Regions from separate parts of the Porphyromonas levii genome, predicted to be linked through region 4. Evidence: riboswitches for the same ligand, from Rfam matches in the RefSeq annotation. Region 4 holds a riboswitch; each other region holds the start of a gene.
The links. A riboswitch is a leader RNA that binds a small molecule or an ion and turns the genes downstream of it on or off. The one in region 4 is predicted to bind cobalamin.
Positions count from the first base shown of each region.

Region 1: it holds a riboswitch for cobalamin, as region 4 does, so the genes downstream of both, IX315_RS04275 (DUF5074 domain-containing protein) here and IX315_RS04740 (TonB-dependent receptor plug domain-containing protein) in region 4, are expected to answer to the same signal.
Region 2: it holds a riboswitch for cobalamin, as region 4 does, so the genes downstream of both, IX315_RS05750 (anaerobic ribonucleoside triphosphate reductase) here and IX315_RS04740 (TonB-dependent receptor plug domain-containing protein) in region 4, are expected to answer to the same signal.
Region 3: it holds a riboswitch for cobalamin, as region 4 does, so the genes downstream of both, IX315_RS08250 (TonB-dependent receptor plug domain-containing protein) here and IX315_RS04740 (TonB-dependent receptor plug domain-containing protein) in region 4, are expected to answer to the same signal.

Region 1 is NZ_JADRGN010000013.1:11,219-18,647, reverse strand. Features, by position in the region: gene IX315_RS04280 (TonB-dependent receptor) at 1-579, opposite strand, end outside; gene IX315_RS04275 (DUF5074 domain-containing protein) at 589-1,710, opposite strand; cobalamin riboswitch at 1,857-2,042, opposite strand; gene IX315_RS04270 (Na/Pi cotransporter family protein) at 2,194-4,020, opposite strand; gene IX315_RS04265 (phosphoglycerate kinase) at 4,172-5,383, opposite strand; gene IX315_RS04260 (putative transporter) at 5,542-7,218, opposite strand.
Region 2 is NZ_JADRGN010000021.1:7,335-14,763, reverse strand. Features, by position in the region: gene topA (type I DNA topoisomerase) at 1-14, opposite strand, end outside; gene nrdG (anaerobic ribonucleoside-triphosphate reductase activating protein) at 484-963, opposite strand; gene IX315_RS05750 (anaerobic ribonucleoside triphosphate reductase) at 1,001-3,400, opposite strand; cobalamin riboswitch at 3,443-3,634, opposite strand; gene IX315_RS05745 (YiaD family glycine zipper/OmpA-like lipoprotein) at 3,736-4,413, opposite strand; gene IX315_RS05740 (hypothetical protein) at 4,444-4,788, opposite strand; gene IX315_RS05735 (YggS family pyridoxal phosphate-dependent enzyme) at 4,874-5,533, opposite strand; gene IX315_RS05730 (DUF4494 domain-containing protein) at 5,537-5,971, opposite strand; gene IX315_RS05725 (isochorismatase family protein) at 5,984-6,532, opposite strand; gene IX315_RS05720 (1-acyl-sn-glycerol-3-phosphate acyltransferase) at 6,534-7,429, opposite strand, start outside.
Region 3 is NZ_JADRGN010000043.1:3,340-10,768, forward strand. Features, by position in the region: gene IX315_RS08225 (glycosyltransferase family 2 protein) at 1-187, shown strand, start outside; gene IX315_RS08230 (glycosyltransferase family 2 protein) at 199-1,047, shown strand; gene IX315_RS08235 (glycosyltransferase family 2 protein) at 1,071-2,117, shown strand; gene IX315_RS08240 (dihydroorotate dehydrogenase) at 2,206-3,120, opposite strand; gene IX315_RS08245 (dihydroorotate dehydrogenase electron transfer subunit) at 3,126-3,905, opposite strand; cobalamin riboswitch at 4,129-4,333, shown strand; gene IX315_RS08250 (TonB-dependent receptor plug domain-containing protein) at 4,445-6,433, shown strand; gene IX315_RS08255 (HmuY family protein) at 6,453-7,052, shown strand; gene IX315_RS08260 (cobaltochelatase subunit CobN) at 7,056-7,429, shown strand, end outside.
Region 4 is NZ_JADRGN010000015.1:19,516-26,944, reverse strand. Features, by position in the region: gene IX315_RS04750 (cobyrinic acid a,c-diamide synthase CobB) at 1-464, shown strand, start outside; gene IX315_RS04745 (sirohydrochlorin cobaltochelatase) at 987-2,003, opposite strand; gene IX315_RS04740 (TonB-dependent receptor plug domain-containing protein) at 2,035-4,104, opposite strand; cobalamin riboswitch at 4,254-4,474, opposite strand; tRNA gene IX315_RS04735 (tRNA-Thr) at 4,703-4,775, opposite strand; gene IX315_RS04730 (M16 family metallopeptidase) at 4,813-7,429, opposite strand, start outside.

The sequences.
Region 1 (7,429 bases), on a different contig from region 4:
GCTGCTCTGCCACTGCTCGCCACTGTACGTGTAGCGCAGGTACTCATCGAAGGTTTTGTAGGAGCCAATGCCCTGTGTGTAGGTGAGTAGATGCCCGTGAGGGAGCTTAGAGAGGTCGGTATTAAGCACCACGGCACCACCTAGTCCGCCACCCCCTTGGCTGATAGAGCTAGAGCCGTGCAGGAGTGCGGCATTATCGACAAAGTAGCTCGGTATAAGGCTGAAGTCGGTAAATCCAAGCGTAGGTGAATTGAGTGCCACCCCATTCCAGTCTACGCGGGTATGGCTGGCAGCTGTACCACGAAAGGAGACGGTGCTGAGTGCCCCACGCCCTTGTTCTTTTACGAATATACCGCTTCCGTAGGTGAGGACGTCTCCCAGAGAGAGCGCAATATTATCGTGGAGTACGAGTGGCGCTATCTTGCTCTGCATCACACCTATTTGGCTGAGCGGTCTTCGGCTGACTACCTCTAGCTCCGAGAGGTTGTACTGCTGTTGTATCAATAAAGTATCACGCTCCTCTGCACTTGTGGGAAGTGCGAGGAACGCGATACTAAATATGGCTAGCAAGAGCCTCATTGGGATTAATTATTTCTTGACGTAAAATACGAAGTCGATGGGCAGTACCCCCACTGAGAAGCTATCGAGCTTCTGACCATCTGCGGAGTACCTATATACTGTGCCCTCTTGTTTGTTGTCCTTACTGTCTCCGATGTAAAGGTCGCCATTTGGTGCTACAGCCAGAGAATAGGTATTACAATTAGATGGCATATTGATGAAAGGTGTAGCCGGAATCTCTTTGTCTGTAATGCTCATCTTGAAGATGTGTGGTGCATTGAAGAAGTAGAAAGCATCCTTAGCGAAATTCATCCTGAGGTGCGAAGTCGCAGGATACATAAGATCCTTAAACTTCGTAATCCCCCCACCAACCTGATGTGCGGCATAGTTGACCTTGGAGTCAATCGTCCAGATGGTAGGGTTCTTACCCACCCAAGACTGACCTTCACAGAGTACCCATACCTTACCATTCTTATCCATGTCCATGCTCTTGGGTTGTAGACCTACCTCAATCTCCTTGACCACTTTGTCCTGAGTCGTATCGATAAGTAGTACCTTGCTATTGTTGCTCCAGCAGCTCACGAGTACGTGCTTGTCGTCTACTTTTAGCCACTCCTCCGTACTGAGGTCGAACTTCCCAGCACCGTGAATAGCAGACTGATAAGTAGTGATTTTTCCGGTTGTCTCCATCGTCCGGGGATTGAAGATTGTGATATCGCCCGAACCCAAGTGAGACACGTACGCTTTGTCGGAACTTACGAAGTAGATGTACCGCGGGCTCTCAATCTCGAGCTGACCGGTACGCTTCATCGTCTTAGGGTTTAGCCTATAGATGACATTAGAGTTGCCAACCACTATGTACAAGTCGTTGCCAAAGAAGGATCCGCTTTGTGCTGTATCGCCGAGCTTAATACCATTCGTCTTGTTGAAAACTTCTCTTATAAGCCTCTTCCTGTCTGGCGCATACGCATCTATAGATGCATTAGCTTTGCCCTTACCGCCTGAATTAATGACATACACAGTCGGAGGCTCAAGATTTATCGGCTCTGGTGTTGGTCGGTCATTGCTAGGAGTGCAGCTGGTAGCAAGCGCGAAGAGCATCAGAGACAAAGCTCCGATGCGGAGTGCTAGATTGTCGAAATACTTGTTCATGCCTTTCTTTTCTTTTGTCGTTGTACTAAACTTTATCACTCGCTTGGGGCGCAACACCTACAAAGAGAAAGAAAGACAGCTACGACTGCCTTGGAATGACGGCACCTCCACACCCGGAAGGCGTCATCGGCTCTCTGTGCAAGCGCATTGCACCAAATTGAAGGGGAGGTCTCCCGGCTTAGCTCTTCTCTACTATTGCCTTCCCAAGCACCTTTTCGGCTCAGTGGCTTATAATAGCACGATACCCTAATCTATAGGGGAAGCATCACGGTAGCGGGTACTGCTTTGGACTTGTGCACCAAATTCCCTTACCCCATCTCTTGTATTGGCAAAGGTAATATATTTTCTGGAACTTCCCAATTTACTTTAAGATTATTGAATGAATGTGTATTTGCGCAATGCAAATTTCCCTCCTACAGAGCTTTAGAAAGGACTCTATAGGAGGGGAATTGGTGCCTGAAAAGAGGCGATTACCATTGGCGATTACTTCTCTTCGCCGATAAATGCTTCTACTACATTGACAGCGTAGTCGCCTATTCGCTCGTATTCGTCGATGATATCGAGGTAGTAGACTGAGTCTTGGTATGGATAAGCATTGACCTGCAGATCCTTTAGGTTCTCAGTAACTAGGAACTTATACTTGATGTTGAGTGCTTTCTCTAGGTCTTGAGATATAAGTAGCATGTCCTGAGCATTATCTTCATTGTCCTCTAGTACGCCTTTCATGTGATTGAGGATATTCTCGAGCATTTCATGAAGTACGCCTAGGTGTGCGGCAATGATTGGGTTCTCCTTGATGCCATCATCGAGCTTACGTCGGAGGATGCGGGCTATCTCGAAGCAGGAGTCCCCGATGCTCTCTATCTCGCTAGCTATACGGAGGTACTTCTGAACCTTGTGGCGTGACTCTCCACTCAGGTCTCCTCGGGATAGCTCTGTCAGATACTGCACGATTTCTATCTCCACTCGGTCGCAGATGCGCTCATACTTATCGATGCGGGTAAAGACGAGTTCAAACTGATCTCGCTCTTGGATATTGCTCAGCTCGCGAACCATTCGGAGCATGCCTAGTCCCTTATCGGCGAAGGAGACAATCTCCTTATTCACCTGAAGCAAGGATAGCTCACTTGTGGAGAGCATACGTGTAGAAAGGTACTGTAGGTGGGAATACTCCTTTTTCTCGGCAGCCTTCTTGGAAGGGTGGATAACCTTATTGCATATCTTCACGATGACTGGCACAAACCAGATCATCACTAGAGTATTGGAGATGTTGAACATCGTGTGGAAGAGCGACAACCCTATACTGATGGCGCCTGCAGAGCTACGTATGGTGGCTTGCAAACGACTCAGCTCGGGATCGAAAATAGGGTCTTTGCCCGTTATCATGGCTACGTCGCCAGGCTGGAACCGAGCATTGAGGTCGGCAATCATAGGGAATAGGTTGCGAGGGTCATAGCCATCTATTCTCTCTACAATACCTGAAACGAGGTTGATAGCTGGGAAGAAAAGGAAGAGTACCCATACCACACCGAAGACATTGAATAGGGTGTGTGAGAGTGCGGCACGCTTAGCATTGTAATTGGCACTAAGGGCAGCGAGGTTGGCGGTAATAGTAGTACCGATATTCTCTCCTAAGATCATCGCTGCGCCCATCTCGAAGGGGATCCATCCTTGGCTACACATCACGAGGGTGATAGCGACTGTGGCGCTTGAGCTCTGCACTATGAAGGTGAGGATAGTACCGATAAGAAGGAAGATGAGTACCGATCCGAAGCCTAGGTTGGTATAGGTCTGGAGAAATGAGAGCGCCTCGGGGTTGTTCTGAAGGTCGGGCATAGATTCCTTGAGGAACTGAAGCCCCAGGAATAGGAGCGAGAAGCCGAGCATGAAGTCGCCCCACGAGTTCATCCTAGCTTTCTTGGAGAAGATAAATGGTATCGCTACGGCAATGAGGGGAATGGCAAAGGCACTGACGTCTACCTTGAAACCTAAGAGTGAGATAATCCAAGCAGTAGCGGTGGTGCCTATATTGGCTCCCATAATGACGCTGACCCCCTGGGCTAGCGTAAGTAGGCTGGCATTGACAAAGCTCACGGCCATGAGCGTAGTCGCTGAGGATGATTGTATCAGTGCGGTGATAAGAATACCCGTAAATACACCGAATACACGATTGGAGGTCATTGCAGAGAGAATACTCTTCATGCGGTCGCCAGCCACCTTTTGTAGCCCTTCGCTCATTATCTTCATTCCGTAGAGGAAGATGCCGAGCGAGCCAATGAGGTGGATAAAGTCAAGAATACCGTAATCCATTTCTTACTATTGTTTCCCTAAACATAATTACTCCGCAAATTTAGCTAAATCGTAATGGAGTAGCAAAGGAAAAGTCTTAAATATGTTCATAAAATAGGGTCTGACAAGGCAAATGCCTTATCAGACCCTCTTGTAATAGCGCTATTACGGTTTACTTCCTATTGATTGCGGCGATGCCTGGAAGTACTTTGCCCTCAATGGCTTCGAGGAGGGCACCTCCGCCTGTAGATACGTAGCTCATCTGATCGGCAAGACCAAACTTATTGACAGCCGCTACAGAGTCACCACCACCTACGAGAGAGTAGGCGCCCTTAGCGGTAGTCTCGGCAATTACCTTAGCCATTGCCTCTGAGCCCTTGGCGAAAGTGTCGAACTCAAATACACCGAATGGGCCATTCCACAGGATGGTCTTGGAGTCGCGAATAACGGCAGCGAACTTCTCCTGTGTCTTAGGGCCGATGTCCAGACCTTCCCAACCATCAGGGATGTTGTTGCTATCTGCAACTTGGGTATTGGCGTCGTTGGAGAAGTCGTCTCCAATTACAGAGTCTACGCCAAGTACTAGGTTTACACCCTTCTCCTTAGCCTTACGCTCTATCTCTAGCGCGAGGTCGAGCTTGTCGTCCTCACAGATAGAGTTGCCGATCTTACCCCCACGAGCCTTCATAAAGGTATACACCATGCCTCCGGTGAGGATTAGGTTGTCTACCTTATTCATTAGATTCTCGATAATCTCGATCTTACTGGAGACTTTGCTACCACCCATGATAGCGGTGAATGGGCGCTCTACCTTGTCCATCACGCGCTCTACTGCAGCTACTTCCTTACCCATAAGGAAGCCGAACATCTTGTGGTCGGCATCAAAATGGTCTGCGATAAGCGCTGTAGATGCATGTGCACGGTGTGCAGTACCAAAGGCGTCATTGACATAAACGTCTGCCATATTGGCTAGGCGCTCAGTGAATGCAGGCTGCCCTGCCTTGCCATTGCCCTTACCCTCCTCTTCGGCGTGGAAACGGAGGTTCTCTAGGAGTTGCACCTCGCCATCCTTTAGCTCGTTGGCCATCTGGAGTGCTTCGTCGCTCACGCAATCGTCGGCAAACTTAACGGGCGTACCCAATAGCTCCTCTAGGTGTGGACGGATGTAGTCGAGAGAGAACTGCTTATCTACCCCCTTGGGTCTACCCATGTGGCTGCCGATGATAAGGCGACCGCCGTCCTTCTGAATCTTCTGAAGTGTTGGCAGTGCCGCACGCATGCGGGTATCGTCGGTAATCTTCTTATTCTCATCCATGGGCACATTGAAGTCTACGCGTACAAAGACGCGCTTGCCCCTAAAGTCAAAATTCTCGATATTAGCCATCGTAATTGAATCTTATATTGTTTGAAGTATTTATTCTACCTAATCACCACGCAAATATACTTATTATTTTAGTGATAATACGAATAGTGACCAACGTATAGGATGATACCTACGTTGGTCACTATTCACATTCTATTATTCTCTTGCTGCTCTTGTGCTTAGAGTAGGAATATAATCATAAGCTGTGCTGCGAGTACCCTCAGGAACATCGTAAGCGGATATACCGTAGCATAGCTTACGGCAGAAGCCTCGTTGTCCGATAGGCTATTGGCATAGGCTAGGGCAGGAGGGTCGGTAGTAGCACCTGCCATCATTCCTACTATCTGTAGGTAGTTGAGCTTTAGGATAAATCGACCTATGAAACCTACTACCAGTAGAGGAATCATCGTAATCAAGAGACCATACCCTACCCAAGCCAAACCGCCCTGGTTCACTATCGTATCGATAAATCCGTTACCTGCGTTGATGCCGACACAGGCGAGGAAGATACTGATACCCATTTCACGAAGGATAAGGTTGGCACTCGTGGTGGTATAAGATACGAGGTGTACTTTGTATCCGAAGCGTGCTATGAAGATGGCGACAATAAGTGGACCGCCTGCCAAACCTAGTTTCACAGGCTGAGGAATGCCAGGGAACATAATAGGGATAGATCCAAACATGATACCGAGTACAATACCCAAGAAGATGGTAAAGAGATTGGGCTCATCGAGACGCTTCACGGAATTACCAAAAATAGGGATGACATTCTCTATGGCAGCGTCGCTACCCACTACATTGAGGCGGTCGCCGTACTGAAGGATGAAGTTGGGCGATGCCACAATTTCCACACCAGCTCTGTAGATACGCGTTACATTTACCGCATAGAGTGCCCTCAGGTTGAGGCTCTTCAGGCTCTTACCATTGACCTCTTTCCTAGTGACTACCACCTTTCTTGCAATGTACTTGGAGTCCTCAGGAATCCAGCGCTTACGATCTATGTGTAGCTCTCTACCCACGGTCATGACTAGCGCCTCGATATTGGGCTGCTCCGTGATAACAAATATCCTATCTCCTTCCTCTAGTACCGTGCTCGTCACTGCTATCTGAATCTCATCGGTAGCCTTTTTCCATATCCTAGAAACCACGAAGTGGCGCCCGCGGAGTAGCTCTGTGAGTGATTCTACATTGCATCCGAATAAGGATGGGTTTTGGACTTCTAGCGAAAGAGGAATCGCTGAGAGCTCTTCTTCGGCACGTTCAGCCTGTAGCTGGTGCTCCTCTTTGCTGATGTTTACTCTCGCGATAGCTCTGATCAGCACCATGGAGAGGATGATGCCTACTACGCCAAGAGGGTAGGCAACTGCGTAGCCCATACCGATAGAGGGGTCTGAGTTGCCTGTGATATCATTGAATGCTTGCTGTGCAGCTCCAAGACCAGGGGTATTCGTGATAGCGCCACTCATGATGCCTACCATCGTCTGTACGGGTACGCCAGAGAGGAAGTAGATGACTACAGTCACTACCACGGCAAGTAATACATTGAGGGTGGCTAGGAGGTTGAGGGTTCGACCTCCCTTCATAAAATTGCTGAAGAAGCTAGGCCCTACCTGCAAACCGATGGCAAAGACAAATAGGATAAGTCCGAACTCTTGGAAGAAGTGGAGTATCCCAGCGTCCACCTTCATCCCGAGCTCTCCATAAAGTATACCGGCGAAGAGAATAAAGGTAGCACCGAGTGAGATTCCGAAGATCTTCACTCGCCCAAGTATTAACCCCGTCATAATTGTAAGCGCCATTACCAAAAGAGAGTGTGCTACGCCACCTCCAAAGAAAAGCTGCTGCAACCAAACCATAGATCGTTGATGAAATTATTTGTTTTTGATGACATTTAGCACAAAGGTACCCAATATCTAGAATATGCCCTAAGGTTGTCCCTGAAAGCAAGATAGGGTGTCGTGTCATTATTTATGTAAAGGATATGGATAGAATATCGTATATTTGCAAAACTGGTGATTTTACAGTATTATTATTTAGGAGGAAGCCGAAAATCCAATAATAGAGTAG
Region 2 (7,429 bases), on a different contig from region 4:
AGGTTACTTGCCATATTGATACTACTCTTCTATCTTTTTCGCTTGAAACTTAAATTCCGTGCAAAAGTACACATTATATATAATAGCGCAAAATAATTGCTCTTCCGCTCCTCCTATACTTAGCTCGGTGTCTTGGTTTTGTGTAGAAGCATACTCTTATTAAGGTCATCGCCGTTGCGGTTTCAGTCCCTTTGGGGAGAAACTGGAGTCTCTCTAGGGAGAAACTGGAGTCTCTCTAGGGAGAAACTGGAGTCTCTCTAGGGAGAAACTTTCTTTGCTCAGTAGAGGGCAATCGGTGAGGTAGGGGAGGAGCGTATGCGCTGCCCCTATCAGTTTCCCCTGTTCTCGGTATGAATAGATGATTTACTGTGCAGAATAAGGGTGGGGCGTTCTATGATGTGTAGATGCAAGAGGGGTAGTAGGGCAGAAGAGGTTACGCTTAAAACGTCGACCGACCTATTAAGAGCCATTAGGGCAGCTGCTTTATGGCTTTCGTTTCTCTGCCAAATTGATAATTCTCTGATTGCTACTGCCCCGAAAGGAGAGTCGGGGGTCATAAAGACTAGCTACAAAGCGCCCATCTACCAGTACGTCTATATATTCCAATAGCGGCTGGTAGCGTGGGTGGTCTTTGATAGCTTCGTAGGTAAAGCCTGTATAGCACCAGATATTTATCTGTGTGCGTTGCTTGATGGTCCGAAGTAGTGGCAGAAATTCTTCTGGGTTGAAGAGGGGATCTCCACCACTAAAGGTGACGCCATCTAGCATAGGATTTTCTTGAATCTCCTCTATGATTTGCTCTATCATCTCCTTGGTCACCACCTCTCCCGCTAGGGGATTATGGCTCTCGGGGTTATGGCAGCCAGGGCAATTGTGACGACAACCAGCCAAGTAGATAGAGTAGCGAATCCCCTCGCCATCTAGTATGGTCTCGGGCATAATATTCAATATTCTCAGACTCATCTTGCCAGACTGTGTCGGATGGGCGTTGGTGTACTTGTTAGTGGTGCTTGGTGCGGTCTTTTTCCTCCGCACGCTTAGCGGAGTTCCACGAGCTCAGATCTCCAGTAAGGTACCCAGTGATGCGCCTCATCCTCAGAATATGTTCGCTCTTACAGATTGGGCATTTACTGTAGATGATACCTTTGTAGTGGCACTCTTGGCATGTGTCTATTGGGTGGTTAATAGAGCCATAGCCAATGTTTTGCTCCTTCATTAGCTTTGCTATCTTGGAGATAGCACGCACATTCTTCTTCGCCTCACCATCGAGCTCTATATACGTAATGTGTCCGCCACCAGTGAGTGCGTGGAATGGTGCTTCACGCTTTATCTTCTCGGCAATAGTGATTTGCTCCTTGACATCTACGTGGAAAGAATTGACGTAGTAGTCTCTGTCGGTTACGCCCTCTATGATCCCGTATCGCTTCCTATCCATTCGGGTAAAGCGTCCGGATAATCCTTCTGCCGGTGTTGCTAGGACAGAGTAATTGAGGTGATATTTCTCCTTTAATTCTCCAGCCACTTCGTTGAGGATTACTAGGCACTGTCTGAGGGTCTCCCACGCCTGATCGTTGGTGCCATGACCTTCTCCGTAGATAGCGTACATGGCATTGTGCCCTCCGATAAAACCTATGCCGAGTGTGCCACTCTTGAGTACATCGCCTACCTTATCATTGGGGCGCAGGGCGGCACCTCCCTTCCATACATCGTTGCCCATCATGAAGGGGAATTGGCGTGCCAGGGCACTTCTTTGGAATTCATACCTGGTATAGAGCTGCTCTCCCACTAGTCGGGCTAGGTCGCGTAGGCTCTCGAATAGTTTATTTACCGCCATGCTCCTCAGTGTACCTTGGTCGGTATGGAGCGTGGAGTGCTCCTCGGCATAGCGCATGGCTTCAATCGCAAGTCTTGGGAGATTGATGGTGGTGAATGAGAGGTTGCCTCTGCCTATAGAGGTCTTCTCGCCATTGAGGTTTTCGAATACCCTCGTGCGGCATCCCATTGTAGCTATTTCGTATTTGTAGCGCTTTGGGTCGTCCTCTCGCCACAATTCGTGACGATTGAACGTGCTATCGAGGAAGACAAAGTTGGGGAAAAGTGCCTTGGCTGTAGTATCGCAGGCACGTAGGAAGAGGTCGAAGTTGGGACAAGAGAAGAATACTTCCCCTGCCAGCGCCTTATCGAAGTTCTTCAGCGCTAGTTCGTAGTCTGCATCGGAATAGTTGATGCCCTCTTTTACCTTAAATATCTGAATAGGGAAGACGGGGGTCTCTCCGCCGTCACCCAAACCCTCTATGGTCGCTTTCATAAGCTCCTCCATTACCATCCGACCTTCGGGAGAAGTATCGGTGCCATAGTTAATCGAGCTAAATACCACCTGATTACCACCTCTAGAGTGCATGGTATTGAGGTTGTGGATAAAGCCCTCCATGGCTTGATGGGTATCGCGTCGGCTCCTTTCTATGGCTTTCTCGATGACCTTCACAAGAAGGCGACGATTAAGGTGCTCATAATACTCCTCGCATATCGCCTCGTGCAGATGATCGACTTCGGTAGAAGAGGGGAGTATGGAGTGTAGGTGTTGGGCTACTAGCTCTCTAGCCTTTTTAGACTCTATATCCACGCTTTCGTCTACCGTCTGGAGTGCAAATTGTAGTAGATCCGCCACATGTTTCACGAAGGTTTTATACACTCCAGGTGCCATGAAGAAGTCGAAAGCTGGTATGGCTTGTCCACCATGCTGTTCGTTCTGATTGGTCTGGAATACGATGGTTGCCAGTGTGGCGTAGCTTTGAATACTCTGGGGGGTACGGATGCCTCCATTTTTGGTGTGAAATCCTCGCTCATATAGGTCTGCCAAGTCGTACTGCACGCAGGTGGTCGTCTTGGTAGGATAGTAGTCTAGGTCGTGGATATGAATGTCACCCCTACGGTGCGCCTCGGCGTACTTGGTAGGGAGTAGGTATCGATAGGTGTAGTCCTTAGTTACTTCCGATGCAAAAGTCATCATCTGTCCTGATGGGGTATGACTACTCATGTTGGCATTGCTGAGGTTGACATCGTTGTTGTCAATAGTTACGATACCATCCAATGATTGCTTCAGAGCTGTCTTCTTCTGTCGCTCAGTATTGCGCCACTCCCTGTAAAGGATGTAGCGCTTGGCTACATCAGGATTGAAGTGCATGAGTTCACTCTCCACAATGTCCTGCACCTCCTCCACGGATATCACATCTTTATCTATACGGCTAAGAATCTTAAGTGTAGCCGACTTGACTTCCACGAAATGGTCGGTGTAGCCTGCCGCTACGTAGGCCTTTAGGATGGCGTTCTCTATCTTGGTAGGGACGAACGCCTCTTGGACTCCATCGCGCTTGATGATGTACTTGATAGGATTGGTCATAACTTTAACTCCCGAAAGTAATGGTTCAACAAAAAATATACTAGATGTAACAGAGCCGAAGTAGGTCTTCTGACTCGTCTCACTCTACGACGCCTTCCCACCCTCTAGTAGGCAGTGGCTTATGTGTGTATAGCAGAGTATTACTGAGACTTACAGCAGCGGGTACTGTACTGGATTTCCACCAGTTTCCCTTACCTCCGTCTTGTTTATAGCACCACAAAGGTAACGATTTATTTTTGTATCCCTATCCAAAGTTACAAAGAATCCCCTCGGTAGGTTGGCACTAACCAATCTACCGAGGGGGTATATAAAATGTATGTCTAGCGTGTGTCTGCTTACTTCTTAGCAGCCTCCTTAGCCTCCTTAATCATCTTGGCATTGGGGAGGATAAAGATCTCTACACGGCGGTTCTTAGCTAGGTCAGCTTTGCTATCGCCCATGGCGACTGGCTGATCTGGACCTACACCTTCACCCATCATACGAGCGCTCTCTACCCTCTGCGCACGGAGGAAGTTGAGTACACTCATCGCACGCTCACGGGATAGCTGCATGTTGTATTCATACCTACCAGTCTTGTCGGTATGACCCACAATCTTGATGTCCGTATCAGGGTTGGCATTCATGTTTTCAGCAAACTTGCGAAGTGCTTCGCGCGAACTAGCGTTAAGCGTACTAGAGTTTACTGGGAAGAGGATACCGCTATCAAATGTAACACGGATGGCCTCACCATTATTCACGGTCTCTACAGTAGCATCAGGAATCTGCTGCTCTAGCTCTTTCGCCTGCTTATCCATTTGGTTGCCAATGATACCACCAGCCGCACCACCTATGGCTGTGCCTATGATAGCACCTATACCAGTATTGCCAGCTACTCTACCTATGCCAGCACCGATAGCGGCACCTGCTGCGGCACCGATACCAGCGCCCTTTAGAGAATTACTAGCACCACAACCACTCAGTATCAAACCGATGGTAACTATACTTACACTTAGAAAACCTTTAATCTTACTCATAACATCTAACTATTAAAATAAATACTAATCCTACTCGTCATCGTCCTCTTCGAGAGAGACGTCGAACTCTTGTTGCAACTGGATGAGTAGCACCATGTCCTCCACAGATATGGAGATGTCTTGTTCGTCCTCAGCTGCACTCTTAAGCGCATATTCGTGGAAGTCTTCGGGTTCTACCTCTACGACTTCCTCCTCGCCATCTAGCTGTTCTGTGTACTCTTCCCAAAGCTCGTAGAGATACAAGATATCCTGATCCAAGAGCTCTGTGATACTTTCTATCTCAGCTGTCTCTTCTCTGACAAACTCGAGAAGTTCTTCGTCGTACCAATCGAGGTCTTCTTCCTCGAGGTTAAAAGGGTTGTCTATCTCATTCATAAAACTTTATCTCTAGCTATGTCTTATAATACTACACCACAAAAGTAGGAAAATATCCGATATGTTGTCTATTCTAATCTATAAATTAACCGAAAATTGCGCTGCCTACTCTAATAATGGTTGCACCATGCTTTACGGCAATAGGATAATCGTGTGTCATACCCATTGAGAGCTCAGTAAAGTGTGAGCTTTCACTGAAAGCACCAGTACGTAGGTCGTCGAAGAGTGCTTTCATCTGTGCAAACTCGCGCTCGACCTGCTCCATATCGTCTGTCAGCGAAGCCATACCCATGATGCCTGATATCTGAGCATGCTGGTAGGTTCTAAGGCGATCGCTATTGATTAGTTCTTGTAGCTCTTCTAGCGAAAATCCATGCTTGGTCTCCTCTCCAGATATATGTATCTGCAGTAATACAGGGAGGTACTTTCGCCCCTGCTTGATACACTCCTTCTCCACTTCCTGAAGTAGCTTCTCACTATCGATACTGTGAATCATGTGCACGAAGGGTACCACATACTTTACCTTATTACGCTGCAGTGTGCCTATCAAGTGCCACTCAATATCTTTAGGCAGAGCGTCGTACTTCGGAAGTAGTTCCTGCACACGATTCTCTCCGAAGCGCCTTTGTCCGGCTTCGTATGCCTCTAGTACCTCCTCCTGGGTGTGGTACTTGGATACGGCTATTAGCTTAGTGGTCTCTGGTAGCTCCTGTTGTAGGGCTTCCAGTCGTTCCTTAATATCCACGACTTATCCCTCTGTTTTTATCTGATACTTGAATACATCCATATAGAGCGTCTCGGATACACTAGCTACGTCATACTCGCCTAGTGTGTCTTGCATCCCCTTGTGGAGGTTCTCTAGAGCGTGATCAATATCATCCGCTTGCACAATCATCTGTACGTACTTCTTTTTCTCCACACCTGCCTTCTCGTCTAGTGTGATAAAGCCTACCTTGCACTTATAGTAGCGTTCGCTCTTATCATCGATGAATAGGTCGTAGAGGCGTACTTTTTTTACGCTATCCATTACAAAGCTACCCCTGCCATTCATCTCTTCGGCCATACGAGCCTCCGCATCGGTAAAAGTCTCTGCATCGATAAGGTAGCTCTCACTCACCTTACGCATCTTGCCTGACTGGTTAATCTCTTTCTCGTATGTAATCTTACAATCAAACCAACTCATATTTCTTATATCCTAAAAATCCTCTAGTGTTATTACGCCTACGCCACTCTCTTTAATCGTATCTTTCAAAGCAGTGCCGTCGTCAAGGCTAGGTGCTGCATCGGTGATGACCGTGAGTTTTTGCCCTAACCCATGCTTTACAAGGTCGTTCAAGGTATAGAGTACACATACATTCCCTGCTATGCCACATAGGAAAACCTCCTTAGCCTTGTCGAGAAGGGTAGGGTACCCTTTTGCGAAAGCGCTGTACTCATCTAGCTCCTTCCGTACGCCCTTCTCTATGAAGTGCACTGGGCCTTGTCCCACTCTTAGTGCCTCCATAAGCGGCTCCCAAAGCGCTGCACCCACACTATACTTCACGCAGTGTGGTGGCCACATACCGCCTTGTGCCTCGAAGCTACAGTGCCCAATGGGATGAGCATCCATCGTTACCACAATCTCCTCCGCAGGAATTTTGGGCAATGCTGTCGCTAGTCTATCCATCGCTTCTTTGGCACCTGCTACAGGGAGTGTCCCTGTAATGAAGTCATTCTGAGGGTCAACTATTATCAGCACTTTCATACTACCGCATCTGCTTAGTCGTGATTAAGTGATTCTTCAGAGGGGTGGCATACATCTCTAGTATACGCTCTCTTACGAAGGACTGGTGCTCCTCGGCAGCCTCTACTTTCTTCACCTGACCCTCTAGGTAGTCTACAAATGTCTGCTCCTCCTTTGGACTGTACATGTGCTCGAACTGTCGTCCTCCATGTAGTAGGTCAAACGCTACATAGTTGTTGGGGTAAAGTCGGTAGTTTGTAAAGATTTGGCGGTCTATCTCCTGAGCCACTACATTGAGTATCTCCTGCTTGCTGCCAGCACTCTGAGTAAGAGCCGAGAGGTCTCTAAGCGTCTCACCTATGCTGAAGTGCACGCGCCCCTTCTGTCCCAGTAGCCCTGTCTGCATATTGATCATGTCATCTATGGGGCTCTTCTTCCACTCAGGGTCTAGGTGCTTCGCCAGCATCTCTTTTGCTTTGAGGTAATCGCAAGGGTCATACTCATAGGTAATGGCTATCGGCGTTATCTTTAGTTCCTCTAATAGCTCTTGGTCACTTTGTCCCTTCTCGGCACTCAGCGTGAGCATCTTCAGTACAGCTGTCTGTGTGCGGTCATCTGAGTTTTTACGCCTACCTTCGCTTTGAGCCAACCATACTGACGCCTCATCCCCTACTACCGAGCTGCGGATATAGTTGCTCAATCGCTTGCTCTCTACCAGCATCTCCCGCATCGAGGGCTTGCGCTTCACGATAAACGCATCAGAGAGACGCACTACCGCCCTTATCCACTCCGTAATCAAAAGGTTATCACCAATAGCTATCCGAGGCAAAGGAAGCCCCGCTTCGATACTCAGATAGTTGAGAAAGGCAGAGTCTAGTATGATATCTCTATGGTTGGATATAAAGAGGTACTTCTCCC
Region 3 (7,429 bases), on a different contig from region 4:
CATGTGGCCAGTGATTATCAAACACATTGCCAAGCACTTACATCTGATAGCCAAAAGTGATCAATGCGAGGGCGTGGGGAAGCGTCTCAAAGCGCTATGGAAGCAAGGTGCCTTTGACCAGCCTACAAACAAAAAGGAGGAGTACTACCGCCTAAGAATAAAGGAGTTTATCGAATCGAATAACTAATGAATAGCCCTATGTCACTAAAGATAGCTGCCATTACGATGGCTCGTAACGATCTCTTCTTTCTCTCTCGATGGATTGAATACTACGGGAAAGAGCTGGGTAAAGAGCACCTCTATATCACTCTAGATGGTGAAGATCAGGAGTTACCATACAATCATGAAGGTACGAATATAAGGAAGGTGCCACACCGTACACTATCCAGAACTCAAGGTGATAAGTATCGGATTGGCTTGCTATCGGACTTAGCAGCGCAGCTATTCCAAAGAGGGTACGACAGAGTGATAGGCACCGATGCCGACGAATTTATCATAGTAGACCCCAAGCACGGTATTTCTCTCAAGGAATACCTTACCCATGCTCCTATCTCAAGTTCGCTCTCACCGCTCGGGCTTGACTTAGGGCAAAGACGACAAGACGAACCTCTGCCATTGGATCCTACTCAATCGATATTAGCCCAGCGCAGATATGCCGTCCTCTCGTCACGCTACACAAAAGCCTCGATACTCGCGAGACCCCTTCGTTGGGGCTCTGGTTTCCATAGGGTGAAGGGACACAATTTCCATATAGCACCCGACCTATACTTGGTACATACGGGTTATTGTGACCTAGAGATTATTGTCAAGAGGGCGGGCGACTCTACCAGGATTGATGCTGGATGGGAAGCCCACTTAGGCAGGCGTGCTCGCACTGTGGCACTCACCACTCATACCAATCCAATAGATGGCGACCTTATCTTTGAGCGTGCTAGGAAGTTGCAGACCATCTTCCGCCCTATTTTTGCACTCAATAAGCCTATGATGCCCTACTCTGCCCCCAAGGTAGTAAAGCTCCCAGAGCGATTTGAGGGTACTTTTATATAACTAATGATATAATACTTTATACAATGATGAATATACCTACTACAATCTCAGTAATTATACCAATATATAAGGCAGAGAAGTTCTTAGAAAAATGCCTTGACTCACTAGTGAACCAGACTTTACAACCATACGAAATTATACTAGTAAATGACGGTTCACCTGACAAATCGGATATAGTAGCCCAACCATATATCAGCAAATACCCATATATCAAATATATTGAGCAATCAAATCAAGGTGTATCTGCAGCAAGAAATACAGGAATATCCATATCCACTGGCAATTGGATTACATTTTGTGATCCAGATGACTACGTGCTTCCCAACTACATAGAAGAGATTACGAAAGCTATAAACGAGAACAATTTGGATTTCTATCAAATTCAATACTCGGAAGTTGGAACTATAAGTGGGAAACATGAATCAAATAAAACAATAGTAAAAGATAATTCAGAAGTATATAGCCAAAAGGACATCCTTAATAATTATAAAATACTCGGGAGTTGTTCAATGTGGATGTACGTTTTTAAGAAAAGTATCATTGAGGAATTCGGAATAATAGTTCCTCCTGGGGTAGTTATTGCAGAAGATGAAGTATTTGTAATAAGATATATAAAACATATAAATGCCATGGTAAAAATAAACCAAACGCTATATGTTTATTATAGGCATGAGAACTCAATAACAAAAAGTATTTGGAACACCTACAACAGAAAGGCAGCAATATCATACAAGAAGGTAATTGATATTATGCTTTCAGAATGGTCTTATCCATATCCACCATTAATCAAAACAAGCATATTGTATAGTCTGACCTACCATATGCATCTGCACATCTCGTGCAAGGAAGAAAGTAATGAAATAGAAGAAAATCTTTCCGATGATTTGCAATATATAACCAAGAGACTGAAGGAAGGTGGTTACTACCCATTTAAGGCTCGAAAATATCTTTTCTATGCTCGAAACTACCAAGCTGTCAAGCGTTGGATACGTGTCAAACAACTTCTCAAGAGAAAAAAAATAAAAGTCAAACAGCATTTTCAGAATAATGAGCAGCCTGACTCTAATTAAACACAAAGAGACCATGGCATAATGCTTAGCCTTTGTATCAAAGGCATTATGCAACGGTCTCTTTTGTATTTGCACTCTTTTTATTAGCTTAGACCTCAAGAGCACCTATGAGTTCATTTACATCCTTGATGCCATAACGCTCCAAATAGGTTTCAATCTCCTTTATCATCTTTTGTGGAGCGAGAGGATCCACAAAATTGTAAGTACCCACTTGCACGGCAGTTGCCCCTGCCAGCATGAATTCGATAGCATCCAAACCATTGGTAATGCCTCCAATCCCCACCACAGGAATATGTACTGCACGGGCTACTTGCCATACCATACGGAGGGCAATTGGCTTAATGGCTGGTCCCGAAAGCCCACCTGTCACAGTCGAAAGGATAGGTTTCTGCTTATGCGCATCTATCGCCATACCAAGAAAAGTATTGACCAATGACACCGCATCCGCACCATACTCCTCGGCTATGCACGCCATACGAGCTATATCAGTCACATTGGGCGAGAGTTTTACAATAAGCGTATGGCTATACACCCTCCGAATCTCTGAGACAATCTCAGCAATTCCTTTCTCAGAGACACCGAAAGCCATACCCCCATTCTTCACATTGGGGCAAGAGATATTCAGCTCCATCGCACGAATACCCTCCAACTTATCCATTGCCGAAGCCACTGCGATATAATCGTCTATTGTAGACCCATTGACATTAGGAATAATCTCGGTGCCTAACTTCATCACTTCAGGATACGTTTGGGTAACATAGTACTCCAGCCCTTTATTCTGCAAGCCCACGGCATTGAGCATTCCCGAAGGAGTCTCCGCCATACGCTGGGGCGCATTACCCTCGCGCGGCTCTAGCGTGGTTCCCTTAGTAAAAATTCCTCCCAAGCAAGAGACATCGTAGATCCTATTCATTAGGAGACCATCTCCGAATGTACCTGAAGCTACTGTGATTGGATTCTTCAGTTCCGCCTCTCCTATTCTAACCACTAGATTCTTCTCCATAGCGCTTAGTCCCAAAGTAGTTCGGTAGTATCAAATACAGGACCATCATTACAAACCGTCTTATGTCCCTTTACTGTCGGTTCTACACAGCAGAGGCACACACCTATACCACAAGCCATGTGATTTTCGAGCGATGCCTGAGATGGGATGCCTTCCTCGCGTGCCCAACGAGCTACGGCCTTCATCATCGGTGTAGGACCACACATATATGTATGTGTAAACTTCTGTGCTCTTAATATCGAGTGCTGAGTCACATATCCTTGCTCCCCTAGAGAAGCGTCTTCAGTAGTAATAAACAGCTCCCCTACAGACTCGAAATGAGAAAGATCGGAGAAGTGCCCCGCGCTCCTAGCTCCTAGAAGGAAAGTAGGCTCGATTCCCTTAGCTTTCATAGCACAACCAAGCGCATACATAGGGGCTACCCCTACTCCGCCACCTACAAGCAGCGGACGGGCTCCTGCCTCAGGTATACGGAATGTATTACCCAAGGGCAATAGGATATTGAACCGACTCCCTACTGGAGCATTGCATAATACTTCTGTGCCTTTACCCGCATTTTGAATAAGTAGATCGAGAGTTCTCTCGGTTGCTGCGTAGACCGATATAGGGCGGCGAAGCATCACGCCATCGCAATTCTTAACCTGTATCTCCACGAACTGCCCAGGCAGACAAATTGGTACTACTTGCTCACGGTTGGTAGGCGCAAAGTGACCCAAGAAAAGTCTATCGGAGTAGACTTCCCGTCCCACCAGCTCCATTTCAATATCAAATATATCCTTCTTCATACGATTGCCAATACCCACTTCCCATATTGCCTACAAAATTAACTATAATTTCCCTTTCACCCACATCCTCCGCATAGAGAAGGATGCTTCTCTATACGGAGCCTATCCAGAGTATGCTGTCATGTATTTCTCACAAGTAGCATTACTTCAGGGTTCTACTAATAGTTATTTGCGCCCTTAAGGTTGCACACGATTAGAATTATCTCTACCTTTGCAGCGATAAAATTTGGTGATAAGCTATGGAGTTCCTCCTAGCTCATTGAAAAGGGAATCCAGTGAAAGTCTGGAGCAGTACCCGCTACTGTAAATTCTATAAAGGCATGTAGATATCCGTAAGCCACTGTCCATACTCTGCAAGACAATAGGATGGGAAGGCTCTGTGTGCTGATGGAATAAGCCAGGAGACCTGCCAAAGCGTAATAACTTATTGAAAGCAATGTTTTCACTAACTATTCCGGGTGTGAGGTTAAGTGGTCTAGACTATTATAGATGGGCAAGTTACTAGCACTTGGTATGGTATAGGAACTATTTGTATAACCATGAAGAAATCTTTCGAGCTCTTCCTATTGCTCAACTTCATATTTATTGTAGGGACTTCTTTGTATGCCCAAACCGATATGAACTACACCGCTCCTGAGCACAATGATAGTACAATGCGGTGGGATAAGTACCTCGATGAATTTGTCGTAACAGCGACACGAACGCCCAAGGCTATATCGGCTGCGCCCATACTAACTCGCGTCATTGGGGATGTAGAGATAACATCTAGCAACTTTGAGAATATAACCGAGCTCCTCCAATATAACCTACCAGGGCTTTCCTTCAAAAGGGATGGTCGAGGCATCAATATGCAAGCCCAAGGACTGGAGAATAGCTACATTCTCGTACTCGTGGACGGAGAACGTCTTGCTAAGACCCCAGGAGGGAATATTGACCTTAGCCGTATCTCCCAAAGCAACATAAAACAGATCGAAATCGTCAAAGGTGCTTCATCGGTTCTCTATGGCTCTAATGCCATCGGCATGGTTATCAATATCATCACCAAGAAACCGGCACGTAAGCTTGAGGGCTCAGGGTCTTTCCAGTATGGGAAGTTCAATAACAGCATAGCAGATCTCAGTATAGGAGGCAAGCATGGTGTCTGGTCGGGACGCACCTCAATATACTACTTCGGCACAAAAGGCTACAACCTAAATCCCGAGAATCAGCAGATCTACACTATTAATCCGTATCGCAACTATAGTCTACAGCAAAAACTATGGTGGGAGAGAGGGGCTACACAGTTAACTGGAAGCCTTGACTTATTTCTTCAAGACCAGTTCAATCCACCGCTTAGTATTAAGGAAGATAGGTATCGGAATAGTAACTTCTCTTATAGTATTTTAGGTGAGCACACAGTAGGCATACATAAACTAAGCCTATCTTACTTTGCTGACCACTATACCCGCCATACCATAATAAAAGGTAAGACACAGCCTGCTGATGCTAAGTTTCATCAGCACACAATCAGACTAACGGATATACTTAAGCCCCTCAGCCAACTGGAGTTTATTGGCGGTACTGAGGTGAATATCAATAAGGACTATAGCGATATCCAGTTTGGCAAAGAGACTAAGACACGACAGGTATACGACCTCAACCTATTTGCTCAGGGTGACTGGCAGTTACTCCCTATCCTTAATCTAACTGGTGGAGCAAGGTACACTCACCACTCAGCATTTGGGAATGCCTTCACCCCTAAGGTTAATTTAATGTACGCTCCTACTAAGTATTTCAAGGTGAGAACGGGCTATAGCATGGGCTTCAAGGCACCCAATAATACGGAACTCTACTCCGACTTCATGATGGGAGCAGTATCTCACAACATCGGTAATCCTAACCTCAAGGCAGAGCGTTCACAATACGGCTACCTATCTCTTGAATACCGTATGCCCTCATTCGCCATAAGTGGTGAGGTGTATCAGAATACCCTACGAGACAAGATACAATCCTCATTCGTACGAGTCACAAATGATAACGGAGAAGAGTGGACGGAGCTAAGATACAGGAATATTGGTCAGGTAAGGATTAGGGGCATGGAGGTCAACACCGACATCTATCCTCTCTCTTGGCTAGCTATACGTGCAAATTACACTTTCACAGATGCTATCAATATGGAGAATGGGCTGCAGCTTCAGGGCAATGCCAAGCACTCTGCGAGTGGTGTAGTTTCTATTAGAGGACGACTACTAGGGAAGCAAAGTTCTCTCACTATCTCAGGTCGATGGATATCCCCAAAGATGTATGACCAGGAGCGTAAAAGCATCAATAGCACTACGGGAAAAGAGGAGATCACTGTAGAAGAACGCACAAAAAGTGCATACTCTCTATGGCGTGCTACTGCACAGATGACACCCTGGGAGAAGGGAGATATGAATGTCTCGCTCTCACTTGGGGTGCAAAACATCTTCAACTTTACGGATCCAGAAGATCTGACAACCTTTGATCCGGGAAGACGATTCTTCGGAAAGATTACTTTCAACTTCTAAATAATTAATAAGTATTACAATGAAAAAGATTACTACTACTTTTTTGATTGGATTAGCTCTCTTGGGCTTCTCCTCGTGTAAAGGCGACAAGAAGGATACCCCCCAAACGACGGAGGTAAAGACGGTCGTCATCGACGCTTCCAACTACGGCAAGTTCGTCTACTTCTCTTTCGAGAAAGGCACTGTAGTGACGGTAAGTGACGCAGATTATAACAACAACTTGGGATGGGATATTGCCTTCAGAGGTCACTACCCCCGCACTAATGGTGGGGCATCTGGCAAAGGACAGGGCGGTGTTATTAAGACAAAAGAACTTACCTTTGGAGCTGTAATGGCTATCCCTGCAGGAGCTTCTTGGGAAGTGGATAAGAGTATCCGTGTCGCTAAAGTAAACGACAAAGGCGCTCCTATTATGCCGCCACAGTTTGAAATGGTACCCGGCAATGTGCTACTGCAAAGTTGGCTAGCAAGTGGTGGTCGTCCTCCTCACAAGTACGACAACTCTATCTTCCTTGTAAAAGGTGCCAATGGCAAGATTGCTAAGGTACAGATGGTATCATTTGAGAATAAACACATCACGATGAGGTACGAATACCCTTTCACGCCAACTAAGAAGTAAAGTATGAAAAAGAAGAATAGAAGTCTCCTCCTTATCGGTATAGGGACAATCATAGTGGCACTTGGATTGCTATGGGGGTACCGCCGCTATATAGCTCCTACTGAGATCGCACTCGTCCACTTCCCAGCGTATCAGGCATCGAACTTCGTATACGCCAATGAAGACTGGCAGATAAAAGTACACTCAGTACCAGAGGAGGAGGCTTCTAGTCTTCCTAACTACGACGCTATTCTTATTTTCGGCGCTGGATTCCGACCCACTGACGAACAGCAAGAAGCTATTGAGAAGGCGAAGCAAAAGGGCATCCCTATTTACTCTTATGTGATGCAAAGCAATCGCATTCAGAGTCACAACATCACTGATGAGCAAAGAGAACA
Region 4 (7,429 bases):
GTCACTTACCAGAAAGCGATTTCGTCTATTTCCCTGGTGGATATCCCGAATTGTATCTCCGAGAACTATCGGCAAATAGTAGCATGCTGAAGAGTGTCCAATCCTATGCTGAGTCTGGTAAACCTATGCTCGCTGAGGGTGGGGGAATGCTCTACCTAGGGCGAGGGCTTACCGATTCCTCCAATAATCGATACCCTCTTGTAGGGCTATTGGCACAAGAAGCGACTATGCAGAGCCCTAAGCTTTCATTGGGATATCGGCAATTTACTCTTGACGATGTTCAGGTAAAGGGTCATGAATTCCACTATTCTAGATTGGAGCATCCTATACCTAGTATCGTGCAACAACACAGTGCTCACAATGTAGAGGTTCCTACTTCTCTCGTAAGGTACAATAACTGCTTTGCCACTTATACTCATCTCCGCTTTACCAATGCGCTGATTGGGTGGCTATTAAATGCTTAAGACTGCCCCATTATTATTACTGTTCATGTTTTATAGTATTTGCACCTGTTGCTACTAGCGCAAGCATTGAAATTTATTCCTAGGAATAAATAAATTTATCTCTAGGAATAAAAATATTTATTTGTACAGAAAAATAAATTTATTCCTAGAGATAAATTTGACTGATATGGCTAATTCATTTGACGCCTCAGTAGACTAGGGGTAATAGGAGCATATTGCACAAGCAACTCTCTTACTAATATGTTTGCTAATAGGCTGAGACTTTGCACGGAAGCATGATACAAGGCGCCGAGACTGAGGGCGAGAGGAGCGTACTTTGGTACGTAATACAGCCCGAATGCCGAACCGTAGGTCGCCCACAGGCAAAGCAATGCTGTAGTTCGCTTAGGTGTAACAGTCTCAATAGACGTACATTTCGGAAGTTATCTATATCGATAGAAAATAAAAAAGATACCGAGCAATCACAAGGTTGCTCGGTATCTTTGTTGATAGAGACTCTCAGTATTTTACTGTGGAGTATCGTTACTTCTTTGAAAGTTCTGCGATAGCCTCTTTGAGGTGCTCTAGATAAATGTCATTGATTTCTTTGTAGTCACCAAGACCCTTCATGTGAGCTTCTACAGTCCAACCCTTCTTCTCTAGCTGTACTTTCCAGCTCTGCTCATCGTCCTTAGCTTCCTTATCGTAATCACCCGCCATATCGTTATTGGCGTGGTCACCAACGATGGTCATAAGAGGCTGAAGGTGAATCATCTTGCCAGGAATAGTATTCTCAATCTTATCAAGCTCCTTGCTAAGGTAATCAAATAGGCGCTCTGGGAAATCTACAGTAGCTACATAAATATGGTCGTGACCATATTCTTTCTTCGCATATTCACGCATTGCTGTTTCAATGTCAATGTATCTCTGATTAGCATCTCTATGAAGAGCCTCAGGGTTACCATGTCCCATAAATGCAACTACTTCGTCCTTCTTGATAGCCTCCTTATGGTCATCTACAAGAATCTTAGCAACACGCTCGATATCCTCCTTTGAATAGAGAAGCGGCTTGCCAAGTACTGCATTGTTACGACCACGGGGATCATCCTCTAGGTATACGTTGTACTCCTTGTGTACATAAGCACGGTCTAAGAGGGTGAACTCCTCACCAGGGATAACGTGGAGGGACTGTACGTATACATTCTTATAGTCTTTGCCACGGAAGCTCTCCATCCACTTAGCTGGTGGAATAAACTCCTTGCCCTGAGCCTGTAGGCGGTTGATGATAGTACGTGAGGTATAAGAGATGAAAAGATCCGTATTAGGGAAAGCGTTCCCAAAGAACTTCTTTTGATTATCAAAGGTCTGCTCTGGTACCTTAAATGTAGAACCAAAGGTAACGAGAAGCACTGCAGTATCGTGCTTCTTTGGGAAAGCATCTGCTGGGTTAGTAGAGGTTTTCTCAGCTGGATTGTCTGTACCCTTACATGATGTAAGAGTGGTACCTGCGACAAAGGTAATAGTAGCAAGAGCTACCAGCGTCGTAACAAACTTTTTCATGTCGTAAATCATTTAATAAGTTATATAATGGTTATTTGCTTTCTTGGTTGAAGCCAATGGTGACCTTAGCGAAGACCGTGCGGCCAGGTGTCTTGGTACCGAAGTTGAGACCATAAGGATGGGTTTCCCTATAGTTGAGGATATTATTGATACCTAGTGCGAGCTGAAGATCCCAATGTTTCCAATACTTAAATTTCTGAGTGGTAGTAAGGTGCCATAGCATGTATCCAGGGGCATTGCCATAGTAAGCGTAGTAGCGCTCCGATTGCATACGACCGTGTAGACCAGCCGTTAGCTCGTACTTCTTCTTCTTGAGTGTATAGGTTGCCCCAAGAGTGCCTTTATGGGTTGAGGTACCATCAATAGGGTGCTTCACCATTACTGGTGGTTGCCCCTTTTCTGTAAGATTAGCATCGAATACTGTAGCCATCGTATTGGTATAAGTGTATCCGGCAGATAGCTTTAGGTAATTGGTAGGGCGCCAGTTGAGTGTGTACTCTAGCTCCCATATTTGTGCATCTTCGGCATTGACGTACTGCATTGCTCCATCCACAACACGTCCCTCATCGCTATAATACTTAGGAGGGAGCTTCACGGGGATAAGCGTGATCATATCTCTTACCTGATTGTATGAACCATATAGGTGCATGGTCAGGCGGCGGGTAGGTGTATAGCTAAATCCTAGAGAAGCGAAGTCGGAAACTTGTGGCTTGAGGTCACGATTACCGAGGTACATTCTGAGCTTTCCCATCATGGCACGTTCATACTCATAGTATATCTCCTTGATGGTTGGGGTCTTGAACCCTCTGCCATAAGTACCTCTTATCTGTAGTCCGATATTGCCAGGTACGTAGTGAAAAGATATCTTCGGAGTTACCTGGCTACCGAAAGCATTGTGGTAGATGTATCGCAATCCGCCAGTGATATTGAAGACCTTACTTATCTGCCATTCGTCCTGAGCATAGGCTGCGAGTGTATATGAATAGGCAGAGCCATTGGGCATACGATTAGGTGCGATGAGGTGATCCACTATTCCTTCTATACCGAAAGAGAAGCGGTGTTGGTCGCTCAATTGCATGATGCCCTTACCATGGACTAGATACTGTCGCTGATCGCTTTCGAGCGAGGACTCTCCGGGCTGGTAGTAGAATGGTATAGGTACGTAGTGGATTCGACCGTCATCAAGGAGCTCTTCCTTGATATACTCATCCATATACCTATTATAGTAATCGTAGTGATAAGCGTGACGGTCGAAGCTCCCGAGCAAACTATAGGTCTGGTATATGCTTGGTCGGAAGGTGGTCTCTATACTCGCTGATTGATCATTGTACCTGAGGTTATACATTCTCCAGCGTGGCGCTCCAGGGGTGTGGAATATCCTTTTCTTGTAGAGCATGCCTGTCGCCTTTCCCTCCCATTGTTTATTGGGACGCCAAGCGAACTCTTGTTGGAGCTTATGATTGTAGAATGCGCTGGTTGTCTCTGTTGTACTATTCTCATAGAGTTCGTTGCGGTAAATCTCTTGGGTGCTATTTTGCCAACCGCTACTCCTATCTCCAGAGTACTGGGTGACGCTAGAGAAGGTTTTGTACCCCCAAGCTAGCGTATTGCTTTGTTGCCACTGACCGTAGGAGCCTATGCGTGAGGTGTTGAGGATAGAGAGGGGCGTGTCGGTATAATCCTTGGTGATGATATTGATGACGCCCGCCATAGCATCGGAGCCATACAGCGTAGAGGCTGCGCCCCTTACTATTTCTACCTTCTCTATCATATTGGGGTCTATCTTGCTCAAGTCATTCTCTCCACCTATATCGCCGTGCAAGCGCCGACCATTGACCAATACCAAGATATAATTATTGCCAAGGCCTCCGAGCGTAATACCGCTCCCCATAGCACTGCCTAGGGCATCGAAAGATGGGGATAGAGCCATTAGCATGGCTTCAATACTCTCGCCAGATACGCTGATGATATCTTGCTTTGTGACTACTTCCGTGCGGACAGGAGAGGAGGAACTATAATGCTGTGTACCAGTACCTGTAACTACAAATTCGTCTAAGGTTCCATACATCTTGATGGAGTCAGATGGGTTGGTCTGCGCCATAAGGTTGGTGCCAAATACACAACAGAGCAGTACACATGAGATTGCGTACCCTAATTTATGCCTATCTCTAAAGCACATCACTATAAGAATAATCAATAAAATAAACCAAATACCTGCCTATTCCTGGGCATAGGTATTCATCAATAATACAATTTCTGTGATGCTAGGCAGGTCTCCCGGCTCTGTCGATTATCGGCTGCCTTCCCAAAGAATTATCTTCAGTGGCATAACTTATGAGTACCGATAACTAGAGGAACATACCCTCTCAGACATTTACGGTAGCAGGAATTGCTTTGGATTTTCACCAAATTCCCTATTAAACGATAACTTCTAGTATAGAAATCTTCATGCCTCGCAACTAGGTACAAAGGTAACAATATTTTTCTTCTTAGGTATATGATACAGCAGTATTACGTGAATTAGACTTCGATAATAGCTAATATATCCAAATTATTGTCAATGCTAAGAGCTAAAATGAGAACTCCTCTACTGAGCATATTCCTTCACTTTCCTAAGGGAAGAAACATATTCAGTAGAGGAGCCGCTTATCTATAGGGTGCAAAAACAACATCCCGATAATGACCTTTGATGGCTAAAGAGCCGAAGACGGGACTCGAACCCGTGACCTACGCATTACGAATGCGTTGCTCTACCAACTGAGCTACTTCGGCGAATTGCTCCGCAAAGGTAACAATTTATTGTAAATAATTAGTCAATTAAGTGAGCAATCTTTACTTCTTTGATTGGGTAGAGTTTACCTAGCGCTTGGAGGTCTATATGTTTACGATTACCTACTATGGTGATTGTGATAGGTTTTCCCTTTACTAGTTGTTCATGAGCCGAGATGATTTGCTCCTGAGTAAGGTGCTGAAGCTCTTCCTGAATCATGAGCGAAATATCCTTACTGTAGCCCTGACGCTCCAGTGATCTTATTTGTCGTGACCGCAAACGTAGGGTAGGGTAGTAGGTTCTTGCCATACTGAGCAATCCCTGTCGGGCGTTGGCATAACGGTTTACATCATCGGGCGCTCTCTCTATAAGCTCTGCTACCAACTTGAGTGCTTGGACTACTTTATCTGCCTGTGTACTCAGGGTGATAACGTAGTCTGTTTTGCCATTTGCTATTGTCGCAGGTGCGAAGTCTGCATACCCACCCACGCCGTAGGCAAGTGAACGGAATTCGCGAACTTCTTGGAATAGAAGCGAGCTCATACCACTGCCCAAGTAGCTATTATATAGTCTGATAGCAGCCTTCTGCTCTTTTGTCAGAGTTCCCAAGGGGAGGTAAATCTTGATAATGGCTTGGGTAGCACTAGGCTCGTGCGCAAATAGTACCCGTGATTGCTGCTGTACAATCGACGGAATATGACTATAGCCTTCGCCCTTGGTCGTTATGTCGTTGGCATGTAGCGCTTGTACAATCTGTGGCGCGATAGTGTCGATATCCAAAGAACCAGTATAGTGAATATCCACTTCGCTACGTAGTAGTTGCTGAAGCTCCTCAATGAGGTCTGCGGGCTTGATCTTCTTTAGCTCAGACTTGCTGATGGATGTTTTATAGGGTGCATCCTCCCCATAGCGGGCTAGCTCGAGAAGTCTCTTAGAGAGTGTTGTAGGGTCTTTTTTCGTGGCTCTATCCGATAAGCTCTTACTCTCCATGAGCTTCTTCATCGCCTTCTTCTCGGCTTGTACATCGAAGAGGAAGCGGCTTAAGAGCGCTATGCTCTCATTGAAATGATGGTCAAAGCCCGTGAGCTTGATGACAAAGAAGCTATCCCTTGATTCGAATGTAACGGAAGCACCTAGTGCCTGAAGCTCACTATTGAACTCATGGTTGCTCCAACCTCCACCTCCTACTAGGTCTAGGTAGTACTCTAGTACCTCTAGCCTTGGATGCTTAGTGGCTTGCTGGAAGTAGAGGAGATCTAGAGTAAAGAGGTCGTTCTCCTTATTGGTGGTCTTGAAGAGTTGTACCAATCCATTGCCCGTAAGGGTTCGTCGCTCAATATCTCTTGTGAAGTCTAGTGCCCGTATGGGAATGTCGGAAATAGGCAAAGAATCCATGTGCCGGGCAAAGTCGGATTGGGCTCCTTGGTTAGGAGCTACTACTGGCTGGTACGGAGGCTTATTAAGATGCTCCTTAGGATATCTTCCGGTCTTCTTCCTGATTTCCAAGAAGTCACTACCTAGGTAGAGGTTAGCTACACGCATAACTTCCTCTTTAGTCAAAGAACGTAAGCGCACTAGGTCTTGGCTAAATGAATCCCATGTCCTCCCCTGAGCGTAAAGATCTCTCAGTAGATTAGAGCGTTTCTCAATGCTTTCAATCTGCTGTAGGTATTCCCGCTCAATAATGAGCTTTACCTCTTGAAGCTGTTTGTCAGTGAAGTCTCCTCGCTTTATCTTATCGATTTCCTTCATCACCATCGCCACAGCCTTCTTTCTACTATGTAGTAGCTTAGGCACGGCAAAGAACCCGAAGACACCATGGTCATTGAGTGCGGTGGCTATTGGCGATGCTCCCATAATGTCTCCCTCTATGGTGAGCTTATTTAGGAGACCTGTCTTGCCCTCATTAGAGAGTAAGGATTGGATGAGAGATAGAGTAATCTGGTCGGGATGTGTATTGGGAACCGTTTGCCATAGGTAGGCTGCTCCACTAACAAAGGGGATAGGGAGCTTTACATCTAATCGTTCATGTCCCTTGAATGGTTTAGGCTTAGGCATCTCTTCCTTAGGCGCATTGCCAGGAGCTATCTTGCCAAAGGTGCGCTCTAGTAACTCTTCTAGTCCTTCGCGCTTGAAGTCTCCCACTAGTATGAGTGCCATATTTCCTGCTCGATAATAGGTATGGAAAAACTCCTTCATAGCATGTAGGTCGGGCGACTTAAGTGCCTCTGTACTGCCAATAATAGGGAATTGGTAAGGGTGTGGTGCGCAAACTCGCTTCATTACCTCCTGCATGGGCTGAGTCCCCATGTTATCAGAGTACATATTCTTCTCCTCATATACCGTTTCTAGCTCGCTCTGAAAGAGTCTGAATACAGGCGCTACCATGCGCTCGCTATTCAGCTCGCACCAATGCTCGAGATATTCAGGCGAAAAGGTGTTGAAGAATACAGTGTAGTCGTACGATGTGCCAGCATTGAGTCCCGTCCCGCCATACTTTGTGATGAGTCTATTGAACTCATTGGGAATAGCGTACTGAGTAGCCTCAATATTGAGCTGATTTATCTTTTTCTGTATCTCCTGTCGCTCCGCAGCACTGTTGGCTTGCTTAAGAAGCGTATATTGATTAGCTATCTCAGCTAGAATAGGTTGCTCC